2 regions of the Arthrobacter ramosus genome follow, and region 2 is predicted to be linked to the other one. Evidence: predicted binding sites of a transcription regulator. Region 2 holds the regulator's gene; the other holds the start of a gene.
The links. Region 2 encodes LexA, which represses DNA repair genes until DNA is damaged. Its sites were predicted from a motif close to TCGAACANNTGTTCGA; they were not measured.
Positions count from the first base shown of each region.

Region 1: ABD742_RS06320 (DUF6504 family protein) is a predicted target of LexA. The motif match lies at 2,231-2,246, and genes of this name have one in related genera.

Region 1 covers NZ_BAAAWN010000001.1:1,335,705-1,342,815, reverse strand. Annotated here, with positions in the region: gene ABD742_RS06330 (ScoMcrA-related endonuclease) at 1-841, opposite strand, end outside; gene ABD742_RS06325 (8-oxoguanine DNA glycosylase OGG fold protein) at 1,029-1,748, opposite strand; gene ABD742_RS06320 (DUF6504 family protein) at 2,279-2,566, shown strand; gene ABD742_RS06315 (DNA polymerase III subunit alpha) at 2,573-5,869, shown strand; gene ABD742_RS06310 (hypothetical protein) at 5,826-6,224, opposite strand; gene ABD742_RS06305 (SOS response-associated peptidase) at 6,518-7,111, opposite strand, start outside.
Region 2 covers NZ_BAAAWN010000001.1:3,182,299-3,189,409, reverse strand. Annotated here, with positions in the region: gene ABD742_RS14765 (ATP-dependent DNA helicase) at 1-1,269, shown strand, start outside; gene lexA (transcriptional repressor LexA) at 1,401-2,150, opposite strand; gene ABD742_RS14755 (LysM peptidoglycan-binding domain-containing protein) at 2,518-2,877, shown strand; gene ABD742_RS14750 (histidinol-phosphate transaminase) at 2,969-4,087, shown strand; gene hisB (imidazoleglycerol-phosphate dehydratase HisB) at 4,130-4,756, shown strand; gene hisH (imidazole glycerol phosphate synthase subunit HisH) at 4,753-5,508, shown strand; gene ABD742_RS14735 (hypothetical protein) at 5,510-5,668, shown strand; gene priA (bifunctional 1-(5-phosphoribosyl)-5-((5-phosphoribosylamino)methylideneamino)imidazole-4-carboxamide isomerase/phosphoribosylanthranilate isomerase PriA) at 5,747-6,493, shown strand; gene ABD742_RS14725 (SseB family protein) at 6,493-7,111, shown strand, end outside.

The sequences.
Region 1 (7,111 bases), 1.8 Mb from region 2:
AGTCGGCAGGAGCGCCGTGACTGTCGGGCAACGTCTCCTGCGACGCGTTGAATATTTGCAGTCCTGCCGCCCGGAGAAGCGCTTGCCCTTCCTCCCCTGTGAGTCCAAAAAAGTAGCCCTGGCGGATACTTCCCGCCCTGGTTGTTGGCCCATTGCCGGAACCAATGATCTGCACCGCTTCCGAAAAGTCCAGACTCGTATCCGCAATCGGCTCCACCAACAGGAGTGTTCCCTCGGTGTTAGCCTCCTCCACATATCCATTCGGGGTTAGAGCAGCGCGCGGCGTAGTGACGACTCGGCTGACGGCCCGGACAACCGGGCTGACGTAGTGAAAAACGACGTCGCCCGGCCTGGACTTCCTTAGGGACGACCAGTGCGATTGTCGTCGTCCGAGGGCGTCTTTCAGCGGCGCCCAGAGTGTGCGATCGGGAAACACCACTTGGAAGTTTTTGGTCTGGGTGGCCCACCAGAACTGTGTTTCTGGCCCTAGAGAAATAGTCTTGGGAAGCTCCAGGTCAAAACCATCGGCCCAAAGGTCAGTGACCTCGAACCCAAGACGACCGAGGATTTCTTCGGTCTGCCGACCGCCAGACAATCGCGGAGTGCCGTCCTGGCCGCAATTGAACTGAAGCTGAAATGCCATAGCTACCAATGGCTTACTATCTACGGCTTGGCCGTCATGCATCACCACATAGCGCGCCGACTCCTTGTAGCGGGTACGACCAATGAACTCCTCACGACCTATGGCCTTCCACAGCCTGAGAGCTCGCTCGATACTCTCCGGAATTAACTCGGAGTACGTGTGACGTCTAGGCGCCGTGCTGTCGTCAGTGTCGTTCACTGGATCGAGGTCCTCTCCGGAGTGCCGGTCCTGTTGCAGCTTCTTGATGCAGCGGACACGTCGGGCTCACTTCCGAGCCGCTCATTTCTCGTTGTATCTTTCATACCGCCTATCTAAGGCCGGGGCCGGCAGGCAGGGTCGCATTCATGGGAACACGGCGCTCCATCCCGGAGGACGGGAGGGGCTATCATTTCCGGCCGCTGACCTCGAAGGCCCACCTTTCAACTTCATCTGCGGCGACCTCGCGGCCCAGGTTATCCGCTGCGGTATTTGCCCACTCCTGCATGAGATCGACGGCAGACTCGTAGGTCGAGACGGGATACCCGTACCTGTAGTTGAACCGTTTGTCTTCCGGACCTGCCCACGCACGCAGCGTGGCGAGAACTCTGTCGTCCACTATCAGGCAAGGATGGCCGGGATTGCCGGCACCGGCGAAGTAAAGAACCTTTGAAAAGAAAGCCGGACCAAGGAACTTGAACCCGTTGGTGTTTCGCGTCCCGCGCATGGACGTGTATCCATCCCGCGCCGACTTTGCGGCGGCAATGTAAGCACTGCGGAGGATACCTTCGGCCCGGGGCCGGTCTTGGTACACGGCATCGATGCGCTTTAGGTTGAGACGATGCCGGGTACCCGTTCCCCACGCCACGGCTGCCCACAGAAGGGGCAGCGTGTCCGAGGTTCCCGGCCCGGCTGCGAGTTCGAAGAGATCCCCCCTGCTGCTCCAGGCCTTGCCCTCGGTGGTCACCGATTTGTCCTCGAGGGTTCCCACCAGAGGCTGACCGGCCAGTTCCGGCTGTCGATTCCACCAGTCCAAATTCACGAGGACTTTGTGGCTGAAGATAGTTTCCTCGCGTGTCCGGGGTCGGAGCCACTCGATCAGTGGAGCCGGCGCGGCGGGATTACTCAAGAAATGTCCTTTGCGTCGGGTAGGTAGGGACGATTCGAAGTGGAAGTTACCCGCATTTTCACGAAACGGATGGCTTCGGGAGTCCGTATCAGGCGGAAGTTATCTTTCCGGGCACGATCCGGGGACGGTACAAAAATGAACCAGAATCGTTGGCCCTCTTGAACCCCTTCGTGCAACTCCCAAGATACAGACGTATCTCGTATTACCACCCCACCCACGTGGATACTCGGGGGCCCGACCACAGGCCTTGAATGGACGTTCGGGCTCATCAGCCCGATCAGTAATCGCCGAGTTGGTCCCAGTGATGCTTCTGTTCGCTTGATTCTCGCAGAGGAAGGATGTCGGAAGCCCGTACCTTGGGCGGCATTCGTCCGGGTGTGAGAAGGGTCCGCTGCCGACTCCTAGGCGGGATTGCCCTTGCCCGGGGCCCTCCAAGACCAAGAATGGTCGGCGACCCAAACTGTCGGTGGCGACATATAGAGTCGAAAGCATATTCTATTAATAGTTTTTCACTTAGAAGGTGTGTTCTAGTGCTGGATGTTGATGAGCGTGTGGTAGTGCGGACGACTCCGGACGGCTGCCCACTGGGGTTTGAGTGGCGGGACCGGCAGTATCGGAGCACCGAGACCCCTCTGAGGTTCTATACCCGGCGCCCGTGGTGGGTCGAGCAATCCCGTATTCAGAAGGGCATCGGCCCGCAGGTGCTGGAGACGGAGACGTGGCGGATCACGGCCTCCGGGCGTGGCCGTTCGGCGGAGCGGGTGTTCGAGCTGGTCCGTGACGACGCTGATTGGGTGCTGGCCCGGATCCTCGGCTAGAAGCTCCTGATGTTTACCCATTTGCACGTTGCGTCGGCCTTTTCCGCCCATTATGGGGTGGACTGGCCGGACACCCTGGCGGCCGCGGCGAAGGCCGGCGGAGCAGACGCCCTGGCAGTGACGGACCGGGACGGGCTCTACGGGATCCCTAAACACATCGGCGCGTGTGTCGCGGCCGGGATCGATCCGATCCTGGGCGTGGAGCTCGCCGTCCTGGACGCTGACGGAAGCGTGGGCGGGCGGGTCGTTGTCCTGGCCCACGGCCACAACCAGGGCGCCGGGTACGGGGCCCTGTGCCGGCTGGTCTCCGCCGCCCACGCCCGCAAGACCGTCGCGGTGACCCGGGCGGAAATCGCCGCGCACCTTCTCACCGATGCCAAGCCTGTGGGGACGGTGATGCTCGGGCCGCTCTCCGACGTCGGGCTCAAGGTCGGGTCCCGCGGTGACGGAATGGCCTTGATCGAGCAATGGCTCGGACACCTGCCCACGGAGGCACTCCGAGTCGAGGTCGTCTCCCATCTGTCCGCACCCGGGCTGCCGTTCAGCCATACCCACGCGACCAGGATGCTCCGCCTCGCCGGCAGGGCCCAGGTGAAGGCGGTACTGACGAACGCGGTCCGTTACGTGTTGCCGGATGGGGCGATCACGGCCGACATTCTGGATGCCGCCCGGGCGTTGCGGCGCCTGGATGAGACCGGGGTCCAGCCAACGGCCCAGGCCTGGCTCAAACCCGGATCGATGATGAGCGCCCTTGCCGCGGAGATCGCCGCGGTCGGGCAGGCCGGCGCCGCGGCCGCGAAAACCCTCCTCTCCGAGACCGAGGCCCTGGCGGACCGGTGCCGGATCGACCCGGTCAGCGATGCCGGCTGGGGGGTGCCGGTCATGCCCGAAGCCTCCATCATCGGCATCACCGGCGACCCACTCGCGGTGCTGTGGGAACGCGCCCGGGAAGGGGTCAACACCCTCTACACCGGCTCCGGCCACGCTGGACTAGAGGTCGTGGAGTCGCGGTTGCGGCTGGAGATGGACACCATCGCCGATCTGGGGTTCGCGTCCTATTTCCTGACCGTGGCCGAGGTCGCCCGGCTCATCCGGGACATGGGCATCCGCTCCGCGGCCCGCGGATCCGGTGCCGGGTCCCTCGTCAACTACGCGCTGGGCATTTCGTTCGTGGATCCGATCCGGCACGACCTGCTCTTCGAACGGTTCCTGAGCGCCGAGCGCCGGACCCTCCCGGACGTGGACATCGACGTCGAATCAGCGAGACGGCACGACATCTACCACGAGATCTTCGCCCGCTTCGGCCCGGAACGGGTCACGCTCATGTCGATGCAGTCCGGCTACCGGGCCCGCGGCGCGGCAAGGGACGCCGGCATGGTCCTGGGCATGGACCCGGAGGACATTGACGGGATCGCCAAGAACCTCTGGCGCTTCTCCGCCTCCCACTTCCGGGAAGCCATGGCGGAGAAACCCGAACTGAGGGACCTTGCCGAACGGGTGGAAGGCAGCCGGCAGCTGGACCTGCTGGTGGACATCACCGAAAGGCTCGACCGGCTGCCCCGGCACATCTCCATGCACCCCTGCGGGGTGATCCTCTCCGACACCTCGCTCCTGGACCGAACCCCGGTGCAGCCGTCCGGGATGGGTTTGCCGATGTCCCAGTACGACAAGCACGACATGGACCCGATGGGCATGATCAAGCTCGACGTCCTCGGGGTCAGGATGCAGTCGGCCATGGCCTACGCCGTCGCCGAAATCAAACGCACCACCGGCGAGAGCGTCGACCTTGAAGCGGTGCCGCTGGATGATGAGCCGACCTTCGAATTGATCCGTTCCACCCACACGCTGGGGTGTTTCCAGATCGAGTCCCCGGGCCAGCGCGAACTCGTCGGCAAGCTCCAGCCGGCCGTGTTCGATGACCTGATCACCGACATCAGCCTCTTCCGCCCCGGCCCGATGCAGGCCGACATGGTCAAACCGTTCCTGAACCGGCGCGGCGGCTGGGAAACCGTCGAGCAGCTCCACCCCGACCTGGAACCCTTCCTGCGGAACACCTACGGGATCGTGGTCTTCCACGAACAGCTCATGCGGATCATCGACACGTTCACCGGCTGCGGGCTCGCCTACGCCGACGTGCTCCGGCGCTTCCTGTCCGACGAGGACCGCCTCCCCGGCGTCGAAAAGTTCTTCCACGAGAAAGCCCTCGAGCGCGGCTACACGCCCGAGGTGATCGACAAGGTCTGGGGCGTCGTCAAAGGTTTCGGGTCCTTCGGGTTCTGCCGCGCCCACGGCGCCGCCTTCGCCAAACCCACCTTCCAGTCGGCCTGGCTGAAAACCCACTACCCCGTCCAGTTCATGGCCGGACTCTGGACCCACGACCCCGGCATGTACCCCAAACGCCTGCTCGTCGCCGAAGCCCGGCGCCTCGGCATCCCCATCCTGCCCCTGGACGTCAACCGCTCGACCGACGAATACGTCACCGAGCCGACGCCGGACGGGCGGCTGGGGATCCGCATGTCCCTGGCCGACGTGAAAGGCATCCAGGCCAGGGAGATCCACCGGATCGTCACCGAGGGGCCCTTCGACTCCATGACTGATTTGAAGGAACGCGCACGGCTCCGCGCCTCCACCGTCCAAAGCCTCGCCCTCGTCGGCGCCCTCGACACCCTCTACACCGGGCAGAGCAAACGGACGCGCCCGGCGATCGCCGCCCGAAACCAGGCCACCCGCACCGCCAAACGGCTACAGGTCATCCCCGGCCAGCTCGCCCTCCCGCTCCCGGCCATCGACGCACCAACCATCCAGGCCACCATGCCCGAACTGACCGATCTGGAGATCACCAGGGAAGAACTGGACATCCTGGCCCTGGACGTCACCCACCACCTGGTCGACTCCTACCAGTCGCTCCTGGACCGGCTCGGCGTCACCAAAGCCAAAGACCTCCTGGACCTGCGCAACGGCTCCAAGGTCCTCGTCGCGGGAATCCGGGTCGCCACCCAGACACCGCCCATGCGCGGCGGCAAACGCGTCGTCTTCATCAGCATCGACGACGGCACCGGCTGCGTCGACGCCACCTTCTTCAGCGACGCCCAGGAAAAGGTCGACCCGCCGATCCTCTTCTCCACGAACCTGCTACTCATCGAAGGAACCACCCGCCGCACCGGCCCACGCGGAATGTCCCTCCAAGCCAGCAACGCCTGGGACCTCAGCACCCTCAGCCTCCCGAGGCCGGCTTCGGCAGAGCCCTGGAACGATCTGGCTATTTTGTCCGGTCACCCGGACCTGCGGACGACTCCGGCGTAGTCCACTCCTCACCAAAGGAACCGGTTGGCCGCCCGTTGGTTGCTTCTTCTTGCCAAGCCGGGGTCACAAGCGGCGCTTCAAGCTGCAGGAACCCGGTCTTCGGAGGCAGCCAGGAGCCGGTAGTTTCGAATTGCTCAACTGCCAACCGCAGCATCTTCCGGTCGTCGGCGACGGCAATCCACTCTGCATCGAAGTCGGCGTGGGCGGTGTTGCAGCAAAGATGGAACAGCCGGACATTGCCCCAGACGTTCAGACGATCGGTTTCGTACTTCGGCGCGTAGCGACGCAGGGGCATAATGTGGTCCACGCTTGCCATCGCCGGTTGCCGGTTGCGGAGGATAATGTCGACTTTCAACCCGCAGACCTGGCAGATGTTCCCGTCTCTGCGCCACAAGCTCAAGGCCACAGTCCTCTTGTCCGAGGGTAGCCTGACATGATCGGCAGGCCAGTTCCAAGCAGCCCACATTTCGTCAGTCATCTGCTCGTTGGGGACCAACATCTCCGGAGGATCGACCTTCGGGCCAGCCGGCTTTCGCGGGGACTTTCGCCTTGGGCCCCCGTGGACGGAGGCAGAAGAGCGACCTGCTCGTCCGTGAGCTCAAAAGACTTCGGCTCCACGTCGTCCACCACCACATCCTGCAATCTGCCTCAATCGGCCGGTTGGATAAGCTCAGGGCCATTGTTCCTCACCGAATTCACCCTGTCGCTCACGACCCGAGGCACCAAGTGTGGTTCGGGCATGGAATCCAGCAGCGCACGTACATCGACCTCGGAGGTGGTCTCCGGATCCAGCCAATCCGAAAACATCTCCGGCGGCACGATCAGCGGCGTCCGGTCATGGATATGCCCAAGCGCGTCCGGCGCCGCCGTCGTGATGATGGTGGCCGTCCGAAGCCACTTGTCCGGATGATCATTCGGCAGGGACGGATCCGGCCAGTTCTCGAACAACGCAGCGAAAGCCAAGATCTCGTCATCGAGGCCGTGCAAGTAGGTTGGGATCTTTCTGCCGCCCGGCGATTTCTCCCACTCGTAGTAACCGTTGCCGACGAGCAGACCGCGCCTGGCCGACGCGGCTTTGCGGAAGGAAGGCTTCTCGGTGACGGTTTCCACCCTGGCGTTGATGAGCCTCGCGCCGCCCTTGGGGTCCTTGGCCCACGAAGGCACCAGACCCCACCGGGCGGTCACTAGCTTCCTCGTCACGGGGGCGCCCTCTCCCGAACTCCGGTCCAGAATCAGCGGAAC
Region 2 (7,111 bases):
GAGGCCCACGAGCTCCAGGACCGGGTGACCGGGGCTGTGTCCGGGCAGCTGTCCGTGGCGATGATCCATGCCGCGGCCTCCAGCGCCCGCAAACACACGGCCATCACCGTGGACGCGCTGAACGCCGTCGCGGACCGCCTGGAACTCGCGATCATCGGTGCGCCGTCCGGCCTCCTGCCCAACGGGCTCAATGATGAGCAACTTGATTGCGTGGACCAGCTCCGGGAAGCCTGCCGTGCAGCGCTTTCCGATTCGAAGGGAGATTCGTCCAACGCGGTCGACGGCGGACGCCAGCTCGCGCGCTCACGGCTGATGTTGATCCTCGAGCTGTGCGAACGGCTCCTCGCGGCGCGGGAAAACCGGGAAGTCGTATGGTTTTCCCGGAACAGTACTTTTGATCCGCAGCAGGGCTACACGGCGCCCGACGAGGATTCGCCCGCGCTCATCAATATCGCGCCGCTCAGCGTTGCCGGACGCCTCCGGGAAGGGCTCTTCGCAGGCCATACCGTGGTGTTGACCTCCGCCACCTTGGCAATCGGCTCTGCATTCGAGGCCACAGCCGGAGGGCTGGGCCTGACCGGACAAGGCGCCCCCAGCTGGACAGGCGTGGATGTAGGCTCGCCCTTCGACTACCCGAAGCAGGGCATGCTGTACGTCGCCAAGCACCTGCCTAAGCCGGGGCGCGGCACCTCGCCCGAAGCGCTTGACGAACTTGAAGAGCTCATCAAGGCCTCGCACGGCGGAGCCTTGTGCCTCTTTTCTTCCCGACGTGCGGCGGAGGACGCGGCGGAAGCGATGCGATCACGCCTGGACATGGACATCCTGTGCCAAGGCGAATCGACCATGGCCGCGTTGGTGAGGCAGTTTGCCGAGGAGGAGGACACATGCCTGTTCGGCACCATGTCCCTCTGGCAGGGCGTTGACGTTCCAGGCGGTTCATGCCGGCTGGTAGTGATTGACCGGATACCGTTCCCTCGTCCGGACGATCCCCTGATGACGGCACGGTCCCGCGCGGTGGCGCAGGCCGGCGGCAACGGTTTCATGGCAGTTTCGGCAACGCACGCGGCCATCCGGCTGGCCCAAGGGGCCGGCCGCCTCATCCGCTCAACCGGGGACAAGGGCGTCGTGGCAGTCCTGGATTCACGGCTTTCGACCGAGCGCTATGGCAACTTCCTCCGGGCAGCGTTGCCGCCCTTCTGGCCCACCACGGACCGTTCAGTGGTGCGGGGTGCGCTGGAACGGCTTTACGCCGACTCAGCCAAGGCTTAGATCGGCCGCACCAGCAAGCAGCGGCCTAAGGCCCGCGAAAACCGGCGCTTGTTTCCGATCCCGGAACCTGTTGCCCCGGAGCTGGAAACAAGACCCGGTCCTTGGCCCGGGTAGTTCCCCGCTACCGCGAACTAAAGTGAACGCAGGACCGAGACGACTTTGCCCATGATGGTGGCATGGTCGCCCAGGATGGGCTCGTACTGCGTGTTCTGGGGGAGCAGCCACGTATGGCCGTCGCGCTGCCGGAAGGTCTTGACGGTGGCTTCATCGTCCAGGAGTGCGGCCACGATGTCGCCGTTGAGGGCGTCGTTTTGACGCCGTACCACCACCCAGTCTCCATCGCAGATAGCTGCGTCGATCATGGAATCGCCGGCGACCCTGAGCATGAAGAGCTCGCCATGGCCTACCAACTGGCGGGGCAGCGGCAGGACGTCTTCGACGGTCTGGTCCGCCAGGATGGGTCCGCCGGCGGCAATGCGCCCGACGAGGGGAACCATGGCCGTGTCACTGGCACTCGCGAGTTCCGTGACGGCCATGCCGCCGGCGCTGCGGAGTTTCGCCGGCGCTTCAACGCCGGGTATGACGGAGCCGCCGTCCAGGGTCAAGGGCATGAGGACTTCCATCGCACGCGGGCGCTTGGGATCGCGACGAAGATAGCCGAGCTTCTCGAGCTGTGACAACTGGTGCGTGACGCTGGACAAGCTGGCCAAACCAACCGTGTCCCCGATTTCGCGCATCGACGGCGGATAGCCGTGATCGTTCACTGAACGTTGGATGGTCTCCAGGATTTTCTTCTGGCGGACGGTCAGGCTCTTGGGGGCCTTCTGCGGCTGCTGGCTCCGCGCTGAGGCCGACCCGCTGCCAGTGGCTTTCGCTGCCATGTTCGCCAACGCCCTTCCGTTCCGCCCGTTCGGCCCTGAGGCGCTTGCCGGGACTGTCGGCCTGAAATGTCAGACCCTCCTGTTGCACTGGTTCAGTGCTCGTTCCTTCACTCAAACGTAGGGCAGGCACAGGCGTTTTTCAAACATTTGTTCTAGCGAGTCTCGACATCGTTCGTTGATAAGTGCTAAAAATGTCATAGCAAGGTTCGAATATGTGTTCTATAAAAGTGATGCAGGATCCGGGTGTTCGTTCGAATCGTTCGAACAGAACAACGAACAACCGTCCTGCAAGCACTGACTGAAGGCAAGAATTGGCAGCCGCAACCAGAGATTCCGGAACGCGGCATTGTTCAGAAGGGCTCAGCTCATGTCCGCAATCACCATCACCCACAGGTCCGGCCGCAGTACGGCACCGGGCCGGCTTCGCCTGACCCGCCGGGGCCGCGTGGTCTTCTTCGGCGTCCCTGGAATGCTCTTGGTCGCAGTGCTGCTCAGCCTGGCGGGATTCCTGAATTCGCCGGCCAAGGCTGCTGATTCCGCCGCCGAGCTGCAGCCCACCTCCAGTGCGAGCGTTACGGTGCAAGTGGGCCAGTCCTTGTGGGGGATTGCGGGCATTGCCGCGCCTTCCCGGGATCCGCGCGACGTCGTTGCCGAGATTATCCAGCTGAACAACCTTCAGGACGGCCACATCGTGCCGGGCCAGCAACTGTTCATTCCTGCCACCTGACAGCAAGGTTGGCCGGGCTGACAGTTCGCCTGGACGGGCGCCGGGCCGTCACAGTTTCAGTGCATCCACCGTGGCGCCTTAAACTGTCATGGTGAGTGACCAGCTTGAGCGACTTGACCGACTTCCCCTCCGGACCAACCTCCGCGGCCTGAGCCCGTATGGCGCGCCGCAGCTTGATGTTCCGATTTTGCTCAACGTCAACGAAAACACGCATGGCGTACCAGCCGATGTCCAGGCAGCCATCACCGAAGCGGTAGCGGCAGCCGCCGTCGGACTGAACCGCTATCCCGACCGCGAATTCACCGAACTGCGCGAGGCCCTTGCGGAATACCTCGGCCACGACCTTGCGGCCGAGAACATCTGGGCTGCCAACGGCTCCAACGAAGTACTGCAGCAGATCCTCCAGGTTTTCGGTGGCCCCGGCCGGACCGCGCTCGGTTTCCCGCCCACGTACTCCATGTACCCTCTGCTTGCCAGCGGAACCGACACGGCATACATCGCTGGAGTTCGCGCTGAAGACTATGGACTCGATGCAGCCTCGGCCGCCGCGCAGGTCCGCGAACTCAAGCCGAATGTCGTGTTCCTCTGCTCCCCGAACAACCCCACCGGCACGGGGCTTGGGCTGGACGTCGTCGAAGCCGTTTACGAGGCCGGCGAGGCGAGCCAGACGGTCGTGATCGTGGACGAGGCCTACCACGAGTTCGCCCACGACAACACGCCAAGTGCGTTGACGCTCCTCCCTGGCCGGGAGCGCCTTATTGTCTCCCGGACCATGAGCAAGGCGTTCGCCCTGGCCGGTGCACGCATCGGCTACATGGCAGCTGCACCCGAGGTCGCCGATGCGATCCGCTTGGTCCGCCTTCCGTATCACCTGTCCGCCATCACCCAGGCAACCGCGCTGGCTGCCCTCCGGCACCGCGAAGCCCTCATGGCCGACGTCGAGGACATCAAGATCCAACGCGACCGCATTGTCAGCGAGTTGACCCGCATGGGCTTCAAGCCCGCCGCCTCGGATTCGAACTATGTGTTCTTCGGCGGAATCGAAAACCCCCACGCCCTGTGGCAAGGCCTCCTGGAGCGCGGTGTCCTGATCCGCGACGTCGGCATACCGGGCCACCTCCGTGTCACCGCCGGTACAGAGCCGGAGACCACGGCCTTCCTTGAGGCGCTTGAAGCCTTGCTGGACGGCCAGGTCTCCGCACCGGCCTAGACTTGAACAAGTCCCACCACACCTTCCTCCTAAGGATCATCAATGAGCGAAAACGGCGCCAGCACGGCGGCCGCCCGGACAGCACGCATGGAACGCACCACCAGTGAGTCCTCCGTCCTGGTTGAAATCAACCTCGACGGCACGGGAGTCTCGGATATCAGTACCTCGGTGCCGTTCTATGACCACATGCTGACGGCGCTCTGCAAGCATTCGCTCATCGACATGACCGTCAAGGCGACCGGAGACACCCACATCGACGCCCACCACACCGTGGAGGATGTTGCTATCACCTTCGGTGAGGTCCTCCGCACCGCCTTGGGTAACAAAGCCGGCATCCGCCGCTTCGGCGAGGCCACGGTCCCTCTGGATGAAGCGCTGGCCCACGCCGTCGTCGACGTCTCCGGACGCCCTTACCTGGTCCATGGCGGTGAGCCCGCCGGCCAGGAATACCACCTGATCGGTGGACACTTCACCGGTTCGCTGACCCGCCACGTCTTTGAGGCCATCACCCTGCACGCCGGCATCTGCCTTCACATGAATGTCCTGGCCGGTCGGGATCCGCACCACATCGTGGAAGCCCAGTTCAAGGCGTTCGCCCGTGCGCTCCGTTCCGCCGTCGAGTCCGACCCCCGCGTCGAAGGCATTCCGTCCACCAAGGGCGCCTTGTGAGTAGGCACATCCTCAAGGATGGTGCTGTCGTGGATCCGAAGGCCGCCAGCCGCATTGCCTCGCCTGAGGGAAAACCGACCGTAACGGTCCTTGACTACGGCTCGGGCAATGTCCGCTCGGCGGTCCGGGCGCTTGAGCGTGCCGGAGCGGCAGTCACGTTGAGCGCCAGGCCCGAAGATGTCCTGAACGCTGACGGGCTCCTGGTCCCCGGCGTCGGCGCCTTCGAAACGGTGATGCGCGAACTCAAGGCAGTAGACGCCATCCGGATGATCGGCCGCCGTGTCGCCGGGGGCCGGCCCGTCCTGGGCATCTGCGTCGGGCTCCAGGTGTTGTTCGAGGCCGGAGTGGAGCACGGTACCGAGGCCGAAGGCATGGGCGAGTGGCCCGGGAAGGTGGAACTCCTCCCTGCGCCCGTTGTCCCGCACATGGGCTGGAACACCGTGGACGTGCCCGAAGGCTCAAAGCTGTTCGCCGGCGTCGAGCACGAACGCTTCTATTTCGTTCACTCGTACGGCGTGCAGAAGTGGGAATTCGACGTCGTCCAGCCCCGCATGGCTCCGCCGAAGGTGACCTGGTCCGAGCATGGCGCCCCCTTCATCGCCGCCGTGGAAAACGGTCCGTTGTGCGCCACGCAGTTCCACCCCGAGAAGTCGGGCGACGCCGGAGCGCGGCTCCTGCGAAACTGGGTCGATGGCTTGCGCCCGCAGGCAAAAACCCAGCCGCAGGCGGCCGGGGCCGGAGGCGCTGCCTAATATGTGGTCTGTTATCTTCATGGGCGCGGCCGGGCTGTTGGTTGGCGGCGGAATCTCCTTCCACCAGCAGAAACGCCCCGCCTGGGTCTCTATTTCGTTCTACGTCCTGGCCGGCCTGGCATTGCTGGCGGCCTACCTCTTCACCTTGCCTTCCAAATGAGTGCGCCTTCCAAATGACTGCGCCTGCCAAATACCTGCCGGGCAACTGACGCCCGTCCCCACAACACCGAGGACTTCAATGACCACCGCCTCCGAACTGCCCGTCCTGGAACTCCTGCCCGCCGTCGACATCGTCGACGGCCAGGCCGTCCGACTCCTTCAAGGAGAAGCCGGCTCCGAGACGAGCTACGGCACCCCGCTTGAAGCAGCACTGAACTGGCAGAACGCCGGAGCCGAGTGGGTGCATATGGTGGACCTGGACGCAGCTTTCGGCCGCGGCAACAATGCCGACCTCATCAGCGAGGTCGTCTCGCAGCTGAACGTCAAGGTGGAGCTGTCCGGCGGACTGCGCGACGACGAATCCCTCGAGCGTGCACTTGAGCTCGGCGTCGCCCGCGTGAACCTCGGAACCGCCGCGTTGGAGAACCCCGAATGGACCCGTCGGGCCATCGACCGCTTCGGTGACAAGATCGCCGTCGGTCTCGACGTCCGCGGCACAACGCTCGCGGGCCGGGGCTGGACCAAGGAGGGCGGGGATCTCTGGGAGGTGCTGGCCCGGCTTGAGGAGGCCGGTTGCGCCCGCTACGTGGTCACCGACGTCACGAAGGACGGAACGTTGCAGGGTCCCAACGTCGAGCTGTTGCGCCAGATGGTGGAAAAGACGGGCAAACCTGTCGTTGCGTCGGGCGGCATCTCGAGCCTCGAGGACCTGCGTGTCCTGCGGGAGCTCGTACCCCTCGGGGTCGAAGGAGCGATCGTCGGCAAGGCGCTGTACGCCGGTGCCTTCACGCTTCCGGAGGCCCTGGACGTCGCCGGCCGCCGCTGATGTCGCAGGATCCACGGTCCCCGGCTGACAAGGCTTCGACTGCGGCACCCCGGCAGTTGCCCGGGCACATTGCTGCAGCCCTGGCGGGTGCCGGGGGAGCAGGCGATTCTGCCGGCCGGCCCTGGGCGGGCCGCGACCTGGGCGGAGACGCCGCCAAGATCCACAATTTCGAGGACGACGACGGAACGGCCGACGCCGGGTACCTCGCCGCCGTCGCGGCCCTGCTCGCCGGTACCGGCAGCGAGGCTGGCGTAGTGGCTTCGTTGGCAACGGCCAGGGTCTTTGTCCCGGTGGTGGCCCAGCTCGCTGAGGATGCCGAAGGCGTGGACGGCCTCCATGCCGACAAGCAGGCCGACATGGCGCTCGTGACATTGAAAGCACCGGATGGCCGCACGGCTATGCCCGTGTTCACCTCGGCTGCCGCCCTTGAAGCGTGGCACCCACAGGCTCGTCCCGTCGCGGTTTATGCGGCCCGGGCGGCGTTGTCTGCCGTGTCGGAGGGAGCCCAGCTGCTTGTCTTGGATCCCGGTTCGGATGTCACCTTCGTCGTGCGCCGGCCTGCCATGTGGTCACTGGCGCAGCAGCGCGACTGGACGCCGTCGTACCTTGATGATGAAC